2 regions of the Micromonospora eburnea genome follow, and region 1 is predicted to be linked to the other one. Evidence: riboswitches for the same ligand, from Rfam matches in the RefSeq annotation. Region 1 holds a riboswitch; the other holds the start of a gene.
The links. A riboswitch is a leader RNA that binds a small molecule or an ion and turns the genes downstream of it on or off. The one in region 1 is predicted to bind cyclic di-AMP.
Positions count from the first base shown of each region.

Region 2: linked by a shared signal. The riboswitch ahead of GA0070604_RS02335 (coiled-coil domain-containing protein) and the one ahead of GA0070604_RS17225 (transglycosylase family protein) in region 1 are both predicted to bind cyclic di-AMP.

Region 1 covers NZ_FMHY01000002.1:3,796,975-3,801,995, forward strand. Annotated here, with positions in the region: gene GA0070604_RS17215 (M4 family metallopeptidase) at 1-1,532, shown strand, start outside; gene GA0070604_RS17220 (YbaB/EbfC family nucleoid-associated protein) at 1,662-2,117, opposite strand; gene GA0070604_RS17225 (transglycosylase family protein) at 2,290-2,937, opposite strand; cyclic di-AMP (ydaO/yuaA leader) riboswitch at 2,936-3,109, opposite strand; gene GA0070604_RS17230 (LLM class flavin-dependent oxidoreductase) at 3,454-5,021, shown strand, end outside.
Region 2 covers NZ_FMHY01000002.1:441,852-446,872, forward strand. Annotated here, with positions in the region: gene GA0070604_RS02325 (helix-turn-helix transcriptional regulator) at 1-309, opposite strand, end outside; gene GA0070604_RS02330 (carbonic anhydrase) at 511-1,143, shown strand; gene GA0070604_RS02335 (coiled-coil domain-containing protein) at 1,166-2,185, opposite strand; cyclic di-AMP (ydaO/yuaA leader) riboswitch at 2,190-2,320, opposite strand; gene GA0070604_RS02340 (YibE/F family protein) at 2,460-3,791, opposite strand; gene GA0070604_RS02345 (DUF6153 family protein) at 3,977-4,414, shown strand; gene GA0070604_RS02350 (DUF305 domain-containing protein) at 4,502-5,021, shown strand, end outside.

The sequences.
Region 1 (5,021 bases):
AGGGCCCCAGCCGGCTCACCGTCGACGTCGACGCGTTGACCGGCGCCGTCCTGCGTACGCAGGAGCACATCGTGTACGGCACCGGCACCGGCGCGTGGAACGGCCCGAGCCCGCTCACGCTCAACACCACGCTGTCGGGCAGCACATACTCCATGAAGGACCCGAGCGTCACCAACCTGAGCTGTCAGGACGCCGCCAACAACACGACGTTCAGCAAGTCGACCGACGTCTGGGGCAACGGCACCGCCACCAACAAGGAGACCGGCTGCGTCGACGCGCTGTTCGCCGCGCAGACTGAGCACAAGATGCTCTCGCAGTGGCTCGGCCGCAACGGCGCCAACGGCAGCGGCGGCGCATGGCCGATCCGGGTGGGCCTGAACGACCAGAACGCCTACTACGACGGCACCCAGGTCCAGATCGGCAAGAACACCGCGGGCCAGTGGATCGGCTCGCTCGACGTGGTGGCCCACGAGATCGGCCACGGCATCGACGACAAGACCCCCGGCGGCATCTCCGGCGGGGGCACGCAGGAGTTCGTCGCCGACACCTTCGGCGCCGCGACCGAGTGGTTCGCCAACGAACCGGCCGCGTACGACGGGCCGGACTTCCTGGTCGGCGAAAAGATCAACCTGGTCGGCAGCGGCCCGATCCGCAACATGTACAACCCGTCGGCGCTCGGCGACCCGAACTGCTACTCCAGCAGCATCCCGAGCACCGAGGTGCACAAGGCAGCCGGCCCGGGCAACCACTGGTTCTACCTGCTGGCCATGGGCAGCAACCCGACCAACGGCCAGCCGACCAGCACCACCTGCAACGGCAGCACCGTGACCGGCCTGGGCATCCAGCCGGCCATCAAGATCATGTACAACGCGATGCTGCTGAAGACCTCGTCCTCGTCGTACCTGAAGTACCGCACCTGGACGCTGCAGGCGGCGAAGAACCTCTACCCGAACAGCTGCACCGAGTTCAACACCGTCAAGGCCGCCTGGGACGCGGTCAGCGTGCCGGCGCAGTCCGGTGACCCGACCTGCACCAGCGGCTCGCCGACGCCGACCCCGACCGCCTCGACGACCCCGCCGCCGGGCTGCTCGGGCCAGAAGCTGGCCAACCCCGGCTTCGAGTCCGGCAACGTGAGCTGGACCGCCACCTCCGGCGTCATCACCAACTCGACCGGCCAGGCGGCGCACAGCGGCTCGTACAAGGCGTGGCTCGACGGCTACGGCAGCGCCCACACCGACACCCTGTCGCAGTCGGTCACGATCCCGTCCGGCTGCCGGGCGACGCTCACCTTCTGGTTGCACATCGACACCGCGGAGTCGGGCTCCACGGCCTACGACAAGCTGACCGTCAAGGCGGGTAGCACCACCCTGGCCACCTACTCCAACGCCAACGCGGCCGTCGGCTACGTCCAGCGGTCCTTCGACATCTCGTCGCTGGCCGGCACGACCGCCACCATCTCGTTCAGCGGCGTGGAGGACAGTCTTCTGCAGACCTCCTTCGTCATCGACGACGCCGCGGTCAACCTCTCCTGATCACGGAAGAAGCGGCCGGCCGTCGTCCTCCCGGCGGCCGGCCGCTTCGTCGCGTCAGCCCGCGCCTCGTCCGTCCCAGGGCCGCCGGGAGCAGCCGGTAACCGCCCCGGACCGGGGGCGCCGCTCGCCTCAGCGGTCCGCCCGGGCGCCCACGTCACCGCCGCGGTTGAGCCGGGCCACAACGTCCTCCATCGCCCGGCTGAACAGCTCCATCTGCCGTACCGACTGCTCCTGGAGCCCGCCGAGCCGCGCGGCGAGGGCGTCGACGTCGGCCCGCGCCGAGGCGCTGACCTGGGCGTCGAGGTCGGCGAGGGCCGCGTTGACGGCCACCACGACGTGCCCGCAGACCACCTCCATGCCCGCCTCGGCCAACTGCGGGTCGACGGTGACGGACTCGAGCCGGCCACCCTGGACGACCACGGCGCGGACCTGGCCGGCGGCTGCGGAGCCCTCGGCGCGGAGCAACCGCCCCGGGTCGCCGTCGGGTTGCTCGGCCGCCCGGGACCGCATCGAGGACAGCGCCTGCTGCGTCTGGGTGAGCAGTTCGTCGAGGCTCGCGGCCGCGGAGAACGGGTCGTTGGTCATAGCCGCGCTTTCTTCACGTCTTTCCGGAGCACCGTGACCTTAGCAACCACGCCCGCCGCCGCCGACCCGGCCGGGCACGACGGCGTGCCCGGGCCGCCGTCACCCGAAGAGTGGCCACCCCGGGTGGGGGTGGCCACTCCACGTGGGCGACAGGCTGCCGCCCCACGACGGGTCAGGGCAGACGCAGTCGCTGGCCCGGGAAGATCCGGTCCGGGTCGTCACCGACCACCCGCCGGTTGCGCTCGTACAGCGCCTGCCAGCCGCCGGCGAGGTCGCGCGCGTCGGCGATCTCGGACAGGGTGTCACCGCGCTTGACCAGGTAGCTGTCGGTGCCGCCCGAGCTCGACGGGGTACGCCGGTGGCCGCGGGTCGCCGGCTGGCCGTCCCGCGACGCCCGCTCGCTGGTCGCCTTCTTCGGCGATCTGCGGCCGGCGGACTCCGACGTGGACGAGTGGTGCTTCGTCGAGCCGCCCTTGCGGCCGCAGACCGGCCAGGCACCGATGCCCTGCCCGTCCAGGACCTTCTCGGCGATGGCGATCTGCTCACCGCGGCTGGCCAGGTCGGCGCGGCTGGCGTACCGCTGGCCGCCGTAGCCGTTCCAGGTGCTCTTCGAGAACTGGAGTCCGCCGTAGTAGCCGTTGCCGGTGTTGATGTGCCAGTTGCCGCCGGACTCGCACTGCGCGATGGCGTCCCAGTTCACGCTGGACGCGCTCGCCGGTGCGGCCGGCGCGAGGATGGCGGCGGCGCCGGCGACGAGCGCTCCGATGGCGACCCGACGCCCGGTGACGCGTCGGCGACGTGCGACGTGTTCAGTTGCCATGTGGGTTCCTCCACGCCGACGAGGTGAGCTGTCGGGTTCGGGCCGAGGAGCCCGGCCGCCGGATCGGCGGCTTCACCCCGAGGTGTCGAGCACCGAGGAACATGTGGGTCCCCCGCTCCCGCCTGAGGTCCAGGTACCACAGGCCGGTGGCGGGATTAGGCGTTACCGGCCCGGGGTGTCCGCGATCGCGAACACAAACGACGTTAGGGACGATTTCGGATGATCGCCCACTTCTTGTGAAGTTCTTCACCCGGCCGGGCGAAGGCGTCGCGGACGAGTTGCGCACCGTCCGAAGGTGCCTTACAAGCCGCCTCAGCCGGAGACGGCAAAGCCGAAAAACCACCCTCTCCCTTCAGGACGGTGGCGGTCGGCCCACCAGGCATTTACCAGCCCCATCGCAACGGCCGATTGTGAACGACCTGTCGGTTCCGGGAGCGGCGGACGCGACGCCGGCGGCGCCGACTACCGTGGCGGGGTCCGGCGCGATCGCCGGGCCGGCTGAGCAGGCGGAGAATGATGACCGACTACGGACACGAACTGGTTTTCGGGGGCTTCCTCACCCCCACCGCGGCCCGACCGGAGCAGGTGGTGGCGCTGGCCAAGCTCTGCGAGCAGGCCGGCCTCGACCTGGTCACCTTCCAGGACCATCCGTACCAGCCGGGTTTCCTGGACACCTGGACGCTGATGTCGTTCGTGGCCGCGGCGACCAGTCGGGTCCGGCTGGCCGGCAACGTGCTCAACCTGCCCCTGCGCCAGCCGGTGGTGCTGGCGCGCAGCGTGGCCAGTCTGGACCTGCTCACCGGCGGCCGGGTCGAGCTGGGGCTCGGGGCCGGCGCGTTCTGGGAGGCGATCGAGGCGGTCGGCGGGCGACGGCTGAGCCCCGGGCAGGCGGTGGACGCCCTCGACGAGGCGATCCGGGTGATCCGCGAGGTCTGGGACGCCGATCGGCGCGGCATGGTCCGGGTCGAGGGCGAGCACTACCGGGTGGTCGGGGCGAAGCGGGGGCCGTCACCGGCCCACCCGGTGGGGATCTGGGTGGGCGCGTACAAGCCGCGGATGTTGCGGCTGGTCGGCCGCGCGGCGGACGGCTGGCTGCCGTCGCTGTCGTACCTGCCGAACGGGCCGGCGGAGTTGCCGGAGCTGAACACGCTGATCGACGAGGGCGCCGAGGCGGCCGGCCGCGACCCTCGCGCGGTGCGGCGGCTGCTCAACGTCTCCGGCCGGTTCGCCCGGTCCTCCACCGGTTTCCTGGCCGGGCCTCCCGCGCAGTGGGTGGAGGAACTGGCCGGGCTCACCCTGGACCTCGGCATCTCCACGTTCATCCTCGGCGCCGACGACCCCACCACGATCCAACTCTTCGCGCAGGAGGTGGCGCCCGCGGTCCGCGAACTGGTCGCCGCCGAACGCACCGAACCCGGCACCCGCGCCGCGGCCACCGAGGAACAACGCGAGGCGGTCGAGGCCGGCGGCGCCGCCGCGCTCGCCGTCGCCCCCACCCCCGACCCCGGGGTACGACTGACCGACCATCAGCTCTGGGACGAGTCGACCCGCCCGGCCGCCCCGCCCGCTCCGGCCGGCCACGTCTACACCCCGCACGCCCAGGCCGTCGGGGCGCACCTGGTGGACGTGCACGACCACCTGCGGCAGGAGCTGTCGCAGGTGCGCGACCTGCTCGAACAGGTCAAGCGCGGAGTCGTCTCCGCCGGCGCGGCCCGGGCCGTGCTCAACCAGATGACCATGCGGCAGAACAACTGGACGCTGGGGGCGTACTGCGCCGCGTACTGCACGGTGGTCACCCAGCACCACGGGCTGGAGGACAACTCGATCTTCCCGCATCTGCGACGCGCGGAGCCCGGGCTGGGCCCGGTGCTCGACCGCCTGGAGGCGGAGCACGTGGTGATCCACGACGTGGTGGAGGGAGTGGACCGCGCCCTGGTCGACCTGATCCGCAACCCGGGGGACTTCACCCGGCTTCAACAGGCGGTGGATGTCCTCACCGACACCCTGCTGTCGCACCTGTCCTACGAGGAGCGCGAGATCGTGGAGCCGCTGGCCCGCCACGGCTTCTACGCCGGCCAGGTCTG
Region 2 (5,021 bases), 3.4 Mb from region 1:
GGCGGTGAAGAGGGCGAGCAGGGCGCCGACCTGCTGGTCGGCCTCCGCCGGGTGCCGGAAGTGGCCGCTCGGGTTGATCGTGTATTCGTTGCGCCGCCCCACCCGGGTGCGGCGCAGGTAACCACCGGCCTCCAGGTCGGCGACGATCGCCTGGGCGGCCCGCTCGGTCACCCCCACCTCGTCGGCCACGTCCCGCAGCCGCGCGGTCGGGTTGCGCGCGATGGCCAGCAGCACGTGCCCGTGGTTGGTGAGGAAGGTCCAGTTACGGCCGCTCCCGTTCTCGCGCGCTGTCGTCGCCATGATGGTCATGGTATGGCCCCGGGCGGGGCGTCCCGGCTCCTGCCCCGGCCCGCTCCCGCTGCCGTCAGGTCAAGCGCTCGGCAACACATGAAACCTGTATCACGTAAATCTTGACGTATCTTGGCTGTGGGTGTGACGGTGGTTCCCGCGGCCGTCTCCGCCGCCGACCGGGTTGACCAGGTCGTTCCACGCGAGGACGAGGTGACTGCCGTGACGCCGACCACTCCCGAACAGGCGCTCGCCGAGCTGTACGCCGGCAACCGTCGCTTCGTCACGGGCGTACCCCGGCATCCGAACCAGGACGCCGGCCACCGGGCCGCGGTCGCCGACGGCCAGCACCCCTTCGCGGTGATTGTCGGCTGCTCCGACTCCCGGCTCGCTGCCGAGATCATCTTCGACCGTGGCCTCGGAGACGTCTTCGTGGTGCGGACCGCCGGCCACACCGTCGGCCCCGAGGTGCTCGGCAGCGTCGAGTACGCGGTCACCGTGCTCGGCGTACCGCTGGTCGTGGTGCTCGGGCACGACTCCTGCGGGGCGGTGCAGGCCGCCCGCGAAGCGGTCGCCACCGGCACCTCCCCGGCCGGGCACCTGGGGGCGGTGGTCGAGGCCGTCGTGCCCAGCCTGCGCCGGGCCGCCCGGCAGGGCATCGAGGACGTGGACGGGATCGTCGACATCCACATCGCGCAGACCGTGGAGGCGCTGCTGGCCCGGTCCGCCGTGCTCGCCGACCTGGTGGCCGTCGGCCGGTGCGGGGTGGTCGGCATGTCGTACCGGCTCAGCGCGGGCGAGGTGCGGACGGTGGCCGAGGTGCCGGCGGGCACGCCGACCACGACGGTGGTCTGACGCGCCCCTCGGCGTACGACGGCTAGAGCAGCGACATGTGGACGTGGTCGGTGTGGTTGGAGGGGCCGCTGTAGGACTTCCAACCGGTCGCCGGGAACCAGATCTGCCGGTTCCAGATCACGTAGTAGATGCCCAGCCGATCGGCGTTGCGGATGAGGAAGGCGGCGAGGTTGTTGCCGTACATCCGGGTGTCGTTGTTGTGCCAGGGCGCGAAGCCGCTGTTCTGCAACGACCAGTCGCAGGCCCGACCCTTCGGATGCTCCCACGGCCCACCAGGCCGGTAGCAGCCGGCGAAGCGGTTGAAGCCGGCCCGCCGGACCTCCTTGTAGGCGTGCAGGGTGCGCGGGGTGATACAGCCCGAGGTGGTGGGGTCGTCCGCGCTGCACGACTCGGGCTTCCAGCCGCCGTCGGCGGTGCGACCGGGACCGATCCGGGCCACCGGCGAGGTGGCCGAGACCAGACCGCCGGTGAAGCCCTTCCCGCCGACCAGCGCCAACGCCTTCTCCGCCGCGACCTTCTCCCGCGCCATCGCGTTCTTCTGCTTCTCCTGCTCGCGCACCTCGGCGTCGAGCGCGAGCTTGGCCTGCTCCGCACGGGTCTTCGCCGCGTTGATCGCCGCCAGCCGCTGCCCGTTGACCAGGTTCAGCTCGTCCAGGGCGGCGGCCCGCTGGACGAACGAGTCGGGCGAGTTGCTCTCCAGCAGCACGGCCACCGCACCGATCCGGCCGGTGCGGTACGACTGCGCGGCGACCTGGCCGACCTGTGGGCGCAGCGCGTCGAGTTCGGCCTGCGCGGCGCGTACCTCGATGGCCAGTTGGAGTTGGCGCTTCTTCGACTTCTCCAGCTTCGCCTTGGCCTGGAGGTAGGCGCGGTTCGTGGCGTCGATGACGTCCGTGATGAGCGGAGGATCGTTGTCCTCCTCGTGCCCCGAGGGGGTGGGGTTGGTCGGCGCGGCCAGCGCCGGGGCCGGCCCGGCGACGATGGCGAACGCGGCGAGTACGGCCACCACGGGTGTCAACCAGTGGCGCAGGGGTGCCGTCACAGTGTTCCCTTCCGTCGACCGCCGACCGGGTTAGCTGCCGGGTTCGGGGCGGAAGTGGCCCCTACCGCTGACGCGGATTCACCCCTCGTACCTGGTTCCCCGGCTCGCCGTCGGGCGATTGGGCGGCGGCACCGCAGGCGCCGCTGCGCGCCTTCGGCGGTGACCGGCAGCGACGTTACCTGAGAGTCCCCGCGGCGATCTACGTCCGGAAGCCGACCAATAGTGCGATTTCGTCGTCGCCCTGCGTGACCGGCGTCGCGTTTGGAACCCGTGATCACGCTGTGGAGTCTCGCCATGCGTCCTCCGTGTTCCCCTGCGGCCCGCGCCGCCCCGCGACCGCCCCGCCGAGCGCCGCCAGGGCGTCGTCCCGCTCCGCCGGTGGCCGGGAGGCGGGCCGCTCCGGCGGTTCGGTCTCCGACCCGGCGCGCCGGCCGGCGGCGGTGACCACCGCGGCCAGCCCGGTGGTCAGCGGTACGGCGGCGATCAGGCCGAGCGTGGCCACGATGCTACGGACGATCTCCTGGGCCAGGAACTCGCTGGTCAGGATCTGACTCAGCGGGCGTGAGTCGGCGACGAGCAGGAGCAGCAGCGGCAGCGAAGCGCCCGCGTACGCCAGCACGATCGTGTTGACCGTGGAGGCGATGTGCGCGCGGCCCACCCGGGTGGCCGCCCGGTAGAGCTGGATCCGGGACAGCCCCGGGTTCGCGTACGCCAGCTCGGTGACCGTGGCGGCCTGGGTGACGGTGACGTCGTCCAGCACACCGAGCGAGCCGATGATGATGCCGGCCAGAAGCAACCCGTGCAGGTCGACGTCGCTCTGGAACATCGACAGGGTGGTGGCGTCCTCGCTGCCGAAGCCGGTCAGGTGGGTGGCCGCGGTGGCCAGGGCGCCGAGGACGCCGGTCAGCACCAGGCTGCCCAGGGTGCCGAGCACCGCCACCGAGGTCTGCGCGGAGATCCCGTGGGTCAGGTAGAGCACCACGAACATGATCAGCGCGGACCCGACGATCGCCACCAGCAGGGGCGGCTGGCCGCCGGCGATCCCGGGCAGCACGAAACCGAGCAGGACGGCGAAGCTCGCCACCAGGCCGCCCAGCGCGGCCAACCCGCGCCAGCGGCCGAACGCGACGATGGCGACGGCGAAGAGCACGGCGAGCCAGGCCAGTGGCGCGCCGCGCTGGTGTTCGGCGATCTGGTAGCTCTTCGTCGCCGGGTCGGCCGGGTCCGCCAACTCGACCAGCACGACCGCGTCGCCCACCTCGACCCGGGGCGCGCCGGGGCCGGCCGGGACGGGTGCCTCGACCTGCCGTCCGGCGTCCGGGCCCTGCTCGGCGGCGACGGTGACCGTACCGCAGGGGCCGGTGGAGCCCCCCGGGTCGCCCTCCGGCGTCTCCGGTGCCGGTGGGCAGGGTTCGGTCACCACCCGGGTCACCGTGCCGTGGTAGCGCGGCACGTCCGCGCTGCCCGCCGGCTCCCGGGTGTCCCGTGGCCAGAGCACGAGCGCGGCGACCACGGTGACCAGGAACAGCGGCACCACCGTCGCGACGAGGATCCGTCGTACGCCGGGCGGGGCGGACGGAGCGGGACGGGTGTGGTCGGCGCCCATGGCGAAACTCCCAACGATTCACAGCCGGAGACGTGTCGCCGGGCTGGTCGGTTCACCGGGCCGGCGGAGGCGCACGGGGGCGGCGGCGCCAGTCATCGCGGGGAATGGTAGCCAGGCCGGCCCGGAGCGACCCGATCGACGGGTTCCCCGCGGCCGGCCCGGCCGCACCGGTTAGCGTGGTCGACGTGCGTACGAAGGCGGCGCCGATGACCGGGCGGATGGCCCGGCTCCTGCTGCTGCTCTGCACGCTGGTCGGGTTGGCCGCCATGCACACCCTCGGCCACGGCGCACATGGTCCCGCCGGTCGGTCCGGCGGGCACGACAGCGGGCACCACCCGGCCGTCGCCGCGCTGGCCGCGGTCGAGACCTGCCCGGGTGACGGCTGCCACGCGGGCGTGCTGCCGCTACGTGACCTCGGCGGCGACCCGTCCGGATGGAGCGTGTGCCTGGCGGTCCTCGGCGCGTTCGCGGTGGCGCTGCTGGTCACCGTGCTGCTACGGGCCGCGTCGCGGCTCGCCGGGCCGGGCCTCGGCCGCCCGCACCGGGCCACCCGTGGGCCGCGCGCCCCGCCGCTCCGGCCGTACGGGCTGCGCCTGGCGGCGGTGTCGGTGCTGCGCAGATAGGACGCCCCGGCGCGGGTGGACCGGACGAAAACCGGTGACCCGCGTCCGCCGTCCGCTGCGTACCTTCCGACACCGAAAGGCCCAACCGTGTTCACTCGTACCCTCGTGCGCCGGACCGCCCTGGCCGGCGCGACCGCCGTCGCGGCTCTCGCACTAGCCGCCTGCGGCGGCACCGATCATTCGACCACCCACCCCGGCACCGGCTCGGCGGGCAGCGGCTCGCCCTCCGCCGGGGCCTCGTTCGGCGACGCCGACGCGATGTTCGCCCAGATGATGATTCCGCACCACCGGCAGGCCGTGGAGATGGCCGCGCTGGCCGAGGGGCGGGCCGCCGACCCCGAGGTGAAGAAGTTGGCCGAGCAGATCAGGGCGGCCCAGGCACCGGAGATCGCCACCATGACCGGCTGGCTCGCCGCCTGGGGCCGGCCGGTCCCGTCGGCGAGCGCCGGCCACGGGATGCCGGAGATGGATCACGGCATGCCGGGGATGATGTCCGCCGCCGACATGGCGAAGCTGACGGCGTCCTCGGGCGCCGACTTCGACCGGCAGTTCCTGGCCATGATGATCGCCCACCACGAGGGCGCGATCAGGATGGCGGAGGACGAGC